Linked DNA regions of Prolixibacter sp. NT017. The main gene of each other region encodes a partner of the protein of the gene in region 3 in a complex. Links are inferred from orthologs where the notes say so. Each region holds a gene or a part of one and is shown on either strand. Other genes may lie near its edges.

Region 1 (2,766 bases), 1.6 Mb from region 3 along the record:
GCGGAGAAAGAGGAAATCGATATCCGTCTCTACTCCATTATCTACGACGCTATCAACGAAATCAAGTCGGCGATGGAAGGAATGCTTGCTCCCGAAATCAAGGAAGAAATACAGGGAACGGCCGAAATTATGACAACGTTCAAGATCACCAAAGTGGGTACCATTGCCGGTTGTATCGTTCGGGATGGAAAGATTACCCGCAATGCTCAGGTTCGTGTCATCAGGGATGGTATCGTGGTCTACACAGGCGTACTTGGTTCACTGAAGCGCTTCAAGGATGATGTGAAAGAGGTTGCCCGTGGTTACGAATGTGGATTAAACATCGAAGGCTACAATGATATCAAAGAAGGTGATTTTGTAGAAGCTTTCACTGAGGTAGAAGTGGCCAAAAAACTGAAATAAGCAAAATTCACGATAAAAGAAAAGCCGGTCAAAATTTTGACCGGCTTTTTTAGTGTCTTTTAGGAGGATAATCAGCCCTCGATCAAATCTTTGTATTCGTCTGCCGACATCAGGTCATCCAATTCAGATGAGTCACTCATGGCAATTTTAATCATCCATCCTTTTCCGTACGGATCTTTGTTCACCAACTCGGGTGCGTCTTCCAGTTCAGTATTGAAAGACTCTACGGTTCCGGAAACGGGCATGAACAAATCAGAGACAGTTTTAACGGCTTCGACAGTACCAAAAACCTCCTCTTTTCCCAGTTCGTCGCCTTCGGTCTCAATTTCGAGGAAAACGATATCACCTAACTCACCCTGAGCAAAATCGGTGATACCAACTACAGCTTTGTCACCTTCCACACGAACCCATTCGTGGTCTTTCGTGTATTTTAAATCAGCAGGAATATTCATAAGATAAAACGTTTTAAAAATTTCAGATGCTTTCCCAAAAGTACAACAATTTTTGGTTTAAACCCTATTAGAAAGTCAGCTCCAAAAACAGATTCCTGAACTGGGAAAAGAAGCGTTGAAATTAATTAATGCACTGTTTTTATTAAATCCCGAAATTGATTAAAATTGAAAAACGAAAATCCACATTGAAAATGTTTAAGGCTGAGATACATTCTCTGGAGGATATCAACCATATCGCCAAGCGATTTATTGCGGCGCATCCGGCCGACAGAGTATTTGCATTTTACGGCAAGATGGGAGCGGGTAAAACAACGTTTATCAAGGCGTTATGCGAAGAAATGCAGGTAATCGATTACGTTACATCCCCCACCTTTGCATTGATCAACGAATACCAAACTTCAACCGACGACCAGATTTTCCACTTCGATTTTTACCGGATAAAAACACTGGAAGAAGCGTTCGATTTTGGTTATGAAGACTACTTTTTCAGTGGAAAACACTGCTTTATCGAATGGCCCGAAAAAATTGAGGCCCTTCTGCCAGAGAATGCTGTTAAAGTCTATATCACAGAACTGGACGACGGACTGAGGATGATCGAATCGAAAAATTAACCTGATACGCCATGATTCAACGGAAATCTTCCAAAATGAGTTCGCTTGCCAATCCGGATTTGCTTCCCAAAGAGCAACTCCTGATTCCACAAAAGAAAAGCATGAAACTGAGCATCGGCATTCCGAATGTCGTTCCCGACGTAGAGTTCCGTATTCCGTTGACGCCACAGGCTGTTGAACTTTTGGTGTCGAATGGCCATGATATCTTCATTGAAAAAGGAGCAGGAGAAGGTTCCAGTTATTCCGATCACGCTTACGCTGAATCAGGAGCCGTCATCTGTGAAACGAAAGCCGAAGTTCTTCAGTCGGACGTGATTGTAAAAATGTCTGCATTTACACTAGAGGAAGCAAAACTTTTGAAAGGCAACCAACTTCTGTTGTCGCCGCTATACATCACATTTCAAAGCCAGGAAACCGTTCGCAAACTAATGCAAAAACGGGTGACTGCCATTGGCTTTGAGTACATGAAAGACGAACATGGCATTTTCCCGGTTACCCGGATTTTAAGTGAAATAATGGGAAACGCTGCCATTTTTGTAGCCAGCGATTACCTCAGTACCTTCCGGGACGGAAAAGGAGTTATCCTTGGCGGAATCACCGGCATATCTCCAACCGAAGTAGTTATCATCGGTTCCGGAACAGCAGCTGAGTTTGCAGCCCGCAACGCGTTGGGCCTCGGAGCGGTTGTCAAGGTGTTCGACGATAGTATCCACAAGCTGATGCGTTTCCAGGAACGACTGGGTCAAAGGGTTTTTACTTCGGTATTTCACCCGAAAGCGTTAAAGAAAGCGTTGAAATCAGCGGATGTAGCTATCGGCGCATTATCGATGAACGAGGTTCCGAAAATTATTGTCCCCGAAACGATGGTGGAGAATATGAAAAACGGTTCTGTCATTATCGATCTGAATATCATCCAGGGAGGTTGTTTCGAAACGTCACGGATTACCAATCTGAAAAAACCGGTTTTCAACAGACATGGTGTTATTCACTACTGTGTACCAAATATCTCTTCGCGAATGGCGCGAACCACATCTATTTCGGTTAGCAACATCATCGCTCCCATCCTGCTCAACATGGGACGTTCAGGGAGTTTGAAACAATATATCCGAATCAACCAGGGATTCTGCGAAGGAATTTATGTTTTCAACGGCATCCTAACGAATCACGATCTCGGGAACATACTCGACATTCCTGTTAAGGATATCAACCTTCTACTTGCTGCTTTCTAATCTTCAGCCACCAAAATCATCATCGAGGTAGGATGAATGCGCACTTTTCCGGTAGTCATCCGCCCCATTCCA
Region 2 (2,859 bases), 940 kb from region 3 along the record:
TTTGATGGCATACTCGCTATACGCCGTTGTGAAAATTAGTTTGAAGTCGGTGTTCCCGAGTTTTTCGATTAAATCGAACCCGGTACCGTCGGGAAGTTTAATGTCGAGGAAAACCAAATTGGGATTCACCCGGTTAATCAACTCAAGACCTGAAGCTACAGAATCAGCTTCCCCCTCGAGAATCACATTTTCAAAACATTTCTCGAATGTCTTTTTCAAAATCGTTCTCGAAAGATGATCGTCGTCTATGATAACCGTGCGTAACATGATTTCTCTATACCAATTGTATGAAATTCAGAATAAACCTCGTAAAAGTATAAAAACACAACATATCAACACGGAAACAGGGACGAAAGTTTTACGGAATTATGTTCGGCATGAAATAAGGCACTACCCTCCTTAACCATCCCATTTCAGGTTTCAGGTTACGCTACGTTTCTGTTGTTAGAAAAAAGACATCAGACACAAGACTTTAGATTTAAGACCTAATCTCCTACACCGAATACTATAATTGTCTTTTTCCTTTAACCTATAAACCTGGCAACTTTAACCTTTTATTCCTGTTCGGCATGAGATGAAGTTCTCTATCCCTTCGCGTGTTTAGGCTTTGCGGCCTCTGCGTGGTGCCTCCTATTTATTCCGCGCAAAGAGCGCTAAGAAGCAAAAAAGGTGAGATTCTCTTCATTCAGCTACTCCTTAAATTCATGCGTTCCTTCATCAATGGCTATTGAAACTCCACCACACCTGTTTTTTTTCGTGCTACCCGTATCCAGGCTTTGCGGCCTCTGCGTGGAAAATTTACTTTCCCTGTAAACCGCGGGACGATCAAACAGAAAAAATCAGGTTTCTTTGGAATCCACGGTCACGATGTTTCGTAACCCTACACCGAGGGACCTTTTACTTAAACCATCCATCCGGTCGAAACGTTACTCACTAGCCGGATGAAATACCGACTTGAAAAATTTACCATCTTTGCACAAAATTGAAAGCATGTCTTTAATTCTGAACCTGGAGTCCTCAACCGAAGTTTGTTCTGTTTCCGTCGCGGAGAACGGTCATATTCTCACTTTTCGTGAAAATGGTGACGGTATGAATCATGCCAAATTGTTGACCGTGTTTATTGAAGAAATTTTCAACGAGTTGAAATTAACAGCAGAGCAACTGGATGCTGTAGCTGTATCGGGAGGGCCGGGTTCCTACACGGGGCTTCGAATCGGGGTGTCGGCCGCAAAAGGCATTTGCTATGGCGCCGGAATACCACTGATTGCTCTGTCATCGCTGGAATCGATGGCCAATCATGTGGCGGCTCATCTTTCGGATTACGACCTTCCTGCTGACGATTTGCTTCTCTGTCCCATGATTGATGCCCGGCGCATGGAGGTATACTCCGCCCTCTATTCCACCGATGGAAAACAAGTCCGGGATATTTCTGCCGACGTTATCGACCACCATTCTTTTCACGAATATCTGCAAAAGGGCCCGGTTGCATTTTTCGGAAACGGGGCGGAGAAATGCAAGCGGGCAATCCAGCATCCCAATGCACTTTTCCCCAAAGAAATTTCCGCTTCGTCGAAACACATGGCTGCTTTAGCCGAGAAGGCCTTCCGGGAGAAAAACTTTGTCGATGTGGCTTATTATGAACCTCTTTATTTAAAAGATTTTATTGCCACGGTTCCCCGGAAAAACATCTTCGGAAACCAGGAATAAAAGACTATTGGAAGAGTTTTAAGTTTTAAGTGCCCAGAAGATTGCCATCTTCCGACATCAAAAGGAAACAATTAATTGGGTTTCATACAGGAATTTTCCGAATCAACGCACCCATTGTTTCTTAAGAGTAAGAGATTATCAGACAGGGAAACATAGACTTTCTACCTCTGTATCATTCACTGTTTTAATTGTTCCTGTTGTTTCTGTCGTTACTTTGGTTGCTATCGTTCGGCTTCGGGGAATGGTTCCGCTTTGCGGTCTCTGCGTGGAGCCTTTTATGTATTCCTCGCAAAGAGCGCTAAGAACCACAAAGCCCGCAGAGATTCTCCAGGTCAGCAACTCTCTGAACCCATACATTTCAGCATAAATATCTATTCAAATTCACAGACATTCTCTTTTTTCTCAGCGTATTCAATCTTTGCGGCCTCTGCGTGGTACCTTTTATATATTCCTCACAAAGAGCGCCAAGCACCACAAAGCCCGCAGAGATTTATCTAATTTCAACTTCATAACTTTGAAGCCCTTAAACAGTCATTTACCTACCGTATCATGCCCATTTTCCAAAACCACGCCTGCTTTTACTCAAAACCACACGTGATCCTGGCTGAAACCACACGTGGTTTTCGACAAAACCATGTGTGATCTCGATCAAAACCACACGTGGTTTGAACTAAAACCACCGCAGGTTTTGTGGCGACCACCTTTTTTCCCCCGCAAAGAGCACTAAACGCCCCAAAGCCAGCAGAGGACTTCTTTTCAATCACCGTAAAACGCACCATTCCTGCCAGATAGCTTAAAATCATTTCTCATCTTGATTTTCAATTCTTCGCGTTCTCAGCGTATTCAATCTTTTGGGCCTTTGCGTGGAGTCTTCAATTAGTTACTCTCTAACACCTTCATACAGACGAACAATACAAAAAAAGTTTGTCAACGACCGTACAGTCACGAAGTATCGTGACCCTACAGCTTGCCGCAAATCTCCTCAGCCTGGAATCCTATGACTTCGCAGGAAGCGCCGGGAACCACAACATACGCAATATGAAACACTTCCCTATCTTTCTCATGCCCTTTAGGAAAGTTTCACTAAATTTGCGGCCTGACAGATCCCCGGAAATCTGGGGAAGTAAGTAATAATCATTTATTTAAACATAT
Region 3 (2,777 bases):
CTGATTGATGAAGTGATTAGCAACATCGACGACGAAGCAACCATTACACGCGTTCGCGGGAAAGTGAATGAGATGATGAAAGACTTCCCGATTTTTGCCTGGTAAACGGGACTTAAAATATTTTTTCGAAATTAGGGGCTGATTTAAACAGCCCCTTTTTTATGGAATGGTATCTAATCGCAGGTTTAATTGGTGTTGGTTTTCTGGCCGGATTCGTGAATACGCTGGCGGGCGGCGGCTCCATGTTGACTCTTCCGATGCTGATGTTCCTGGGACTTCCGGCCGGTGTGGCTAACGGAACCAATCGTGTGGCTATTTTGCTGCAGAATATTGCCGGTGTAAAAACCTTTCGCGATAACCAGGCCTTTAAGATGAAGGTCGATTCGAGACTGGCCATTCCGGCGGTCATGGGGGCCATTCCCGGTGCTTTTATAGCAGCTGACTTAAACGAAGAGATCATGCGGCGAGTGATTGCCGTCGTGTTGGGGCTCATGTTTTTCCTGGTACTGCTCAAGCCGAAAACATGGGAAAGAAGCATGACCGCAGACCCGGAACGGCCCGTTTGGTGGCAATACCTGATTTTCTTTTTGATCGGAATGTACGGCGGTTTTATCCAGGTCGGAACTGGATTTTTATTGCTCGCCGGTTTGGTGATGGGAAGCGGTTACGATTTGGTTCGTGGTAATGCCGTGAAAAAGTGGATTATCCTGTTGTATACTCCTTTTGCACTGGCCGTTTTCTTTTTCAATCACCAGGTCGATCTGAAAGCCGGTTTGATTCTGGCCATCGGGAATATGCTGGGAGCGGTAGTCGGCGCTAAGTTTGCGGTGAGCTGGGGCCCCAAAGTGGTCAAGTATTTCCTTTTGTTGGCCCTTGTCGTAGTGACTTTGAAGCTATTCAATGTCTTCTGATTTTTCTTCCCGGAAGGGAAAAAGAAAACCCGGTCGAAAATACCGGGCTTACTAAGTGTATATTTTTCAGCTTTGCTTAATCGTTATTGATGACCATCCGGGCGAAGGGTGCGACGTCCTGACCTACAAACTCTCCTTTCTGATATTTGTAATAACCGGTAATGGCAATCATGGCCGCATTGTCGGTCGTGTAGTCAAACTTCGGAATATGCAGTTTCCAATCGCGTTTCTCCGCTTCCTTTTGCAAGGCTTCGCGTAAGCCGCTATTGGCTGAAACTCCTCCGGCAACGGCAATCTCTTTGATGCCGGTTTCTTTGGCTGCTCTCTTCAGTTTCGCCATCAACACTTTGATGATGGTATGCTGAATGGAAGCGCAAATGTCCGATTTGTTTTCCTCGATGAAATCCGGATTGTCTTGAATATTATCGCGAATGAAATAGAGGAACGAGGTTTTCAGTCCACTGAAACTGTAGTCCAGTCCGGGAATTTTCGGTTCGGAAAATTTGAACGCTTCCGGATTCCCCTCCCTGGCAAGCTTGTCAATCAATGGTCCTCCCGGGTATGGAAGACCTATTACTTTGGCACACTTGTCGAAAGCTTCGCCGGCTGCGTCGTCGATTGTTTGCCCGATGACTTCCATGTCGAGGTAATCGCGCACAATGATGATTTGTGAGTTCCCGCCGGAAACCAGCAGGCACAGAAATGGGAACTGGGGTTGAGACTCATCATTTTCATTTTCTTTGATGAAATGTGCCAGCACGTGCCCCTGCAAGTGATTAATTTCGATGAGCGGGATACCAGAAGCCAGGGCAAAGCCTTTGGCAAACGATGTTCCTACCAGCAGAGAACCCAACAATCCGGGGCCACGTGTAAATGCAATGGCAGAAATTTCATCGCGACTGATTTTCGCCTTCTTAATAGCTTGGTCTACAACGGGAATAATGTTCTGCTGATGAGCACGTGAAGCCAGTTCGGGGACAACTCCGCCGTACGCTTTGTGAACAGCTTGCCCGGCTACTTCGTTACTCTTAATGGCACCGTTCTGAATGACGGCGGCAGAAGTATCATCGCAGGAGGATTCTATACCTAAAATGACAATATTTTCCTGATTATTCATCGTGCTTATTTTCCTTGAAAAATTTGGTGCAGACAGCTATTGAATACTTGGATTGTCTGTTGAAAAAAAACTATTTTTATGTGCCCCAATATTAACATGATTTCCGGAGAGAATGTTTCTTCGTAAAAGCGCAAAAGTATTAAAAAAAGCCATAAAATATTATTGATTGCCTTGCTGGTAGTTGTGTCGTTGCCGGTGCTGGCGTATCTCACTTTTCGCTCAAACAAGGTGCAGTTGAGAGTTGTGAAGTGGGTGACGCAGCAGCTCTCGGCCACGCTGAATACGCAAGTGAGTGTGCAGGGCGTTGATATTGCTTTCTTTCACCAGATTGTTCTCGAAGGAGTATTGATTAAAGATCAGGAGAATGATACCCTGATTTATGCAAAAAACGTTAAGGCCGACATCGACAGCATTCGTCCGCGAAAGCGGATTGTTCATTTCAGCAATCTCTACCTGTGGGATGCACAGGTTAATCTGCGGAAGGACTCGTCAAAGCTGAATCTTCAGTTTTTAATCGATTCGCTTAACGCGATGCCGGCTGACACGGTTCATCCGTGGAAAGTCAGTTTTGACAATATTCATTTACGGAATTCGCAATTCAGATTCCGGCAGCTTAGTGGTGTCAATCCGCATGAGCATGGCCTGAATTTTCATAACATCGACGTTAATCATCTGAACTTGTCTCTTCTCGATTACCAGGATGCTGATTCGGCCATGTCCTTTCGTGTCGACCATCTTTCCTTTAACGA

The links. The genes of interacting proteins can lie anywhere in the genome.
Region 1: the proteins of tsaD (region 3) and tsaE are in contact, whole or in part, in a crystal structure (PDB 6N9A), measured with the Thermotoga maritima proteins. The link is inferred for Prolixibacter sp. NT017 from one-to-one orthologs. Residues at the interface, in WP_004082750.1 of Thermotoga maritima: Cys10, Asp11, Arg49, His50, Leu82, Gly84, Gly135, Gly136, Glu154, Thr155, Leu156, Asp157, Asp158, Ser159, Glu162, Asp165, Lys166, Arg169, Leu170, Tyr175, Lys213, Thr214, Leu217, Tyr218, Gln221, Arg222, Asn324; in WP_004082108.1 of Thermotoga maritima: Leu37, Gly38, Lys46, Lys57, Val59, Lys60, Ser61, Thr63, Phe64, Thr65, Leu66, Met67, Val69, Pro71, Tyr82, Arg83, Leu84, Asp86, Asp88, Phe89, Asp93, Ile128, Asp130, Glu131, Arg134.
Region 2: the proteins of tsaD (region 3) and tsaB are in contact, whole or in part, in a solved structure (PDB 4WQ4), measured with the Escherichia coli proteins. The link is inferred for Prolixibacter sp. NT017 from one-to-one orthologs.

The regions. Positions count from the first base shown.
Region 1 is NZ_BLAV01000001.1:4,742,621-4,745,386, reverse strand. The notes cover bases 1-2,755. They hold tsaE (tRNA (adenosine(37)-N6)-threonylcarbamoyltransferase complex ATPase subunit type 1 TsaE), read left to right. Parts: upstream 1-1,045; coding sequence 1,046-1,465; downstream 1,466-2,755. Other genes in these bases: pulA (type I pullulanase), read right to left, coding at 2,691-2,755; GJU87_RS19700 (alanine dehydrogenase), read left to right, coding at 1,477-2,694; gcvH (glycine cleavage system protein GcvH), read right to left, coding at 474-854; infB (translation initiation factor IF-2), read left to right, coding at 1-402. Also shown: more of pulA, read right to left, coding at 2,756-2,766. UniProt on the Escherichia coli protein: Required for the formation of a threonylcarbamoyl group on adenosine at position 37 (t(6)A37) in tRNAs that read codons beginning with adenine.
Region 2 is NZ_BLAV01000001.1:4,129,030-4,131,888, forward strand. The notes cover bases 1-2,848. They hold tsaB (tRNA (adenosine(37)-N6)-threonylcarbamoyltransferase complex dimerization subunit type 1 TsaB), read left to right. Parts: upstream 1-990; coding sequence 991-1,707; downstream 1,708-2,848. Other genes in these bases: GJU87_RS17195 (LytTR family DNA-binding domain-containing protein), read right to left, coding at 1-267; GJU87_RS17205 (hypothetical protein), read right to left, coding at 2,286-2,510. UniProt on the Escherichia coli protein: Required for the formation of a threonylcarbamoyl group on adenosine at position 37 (t(6)A37) in tRNAs that read codons beginning with adenine.
Region 3 is NZ_BLAV01000001.1:3,188,521-3,191,297, reverse strand. Bases 9-2,774 are described here. They hold tsaD (tRNA (adenosine(37)-N6)-threonylcarbamoyltransferase complex transferase subunit TsaD), read right to left. Parts: upstream 2,029-2,774; coding sequence 988-2,028; downstream 9-987. Other genes in these bases: GJU87_RS13185 (translocation/assembly module TamB), read left to right, coding at 2,191-2,774; GJU87_RS13195 (sulfite exporter TauE/SafE family protein), read left to right, coding at 162-911; glyA (serine hydroxymethyltransferase), read left to right, coding at 9-105. In the rest of the region: more of glyA, read left to right, coding at 1-8; more of GJU87_RS13185, read left to right, coding at 2,775-2,777.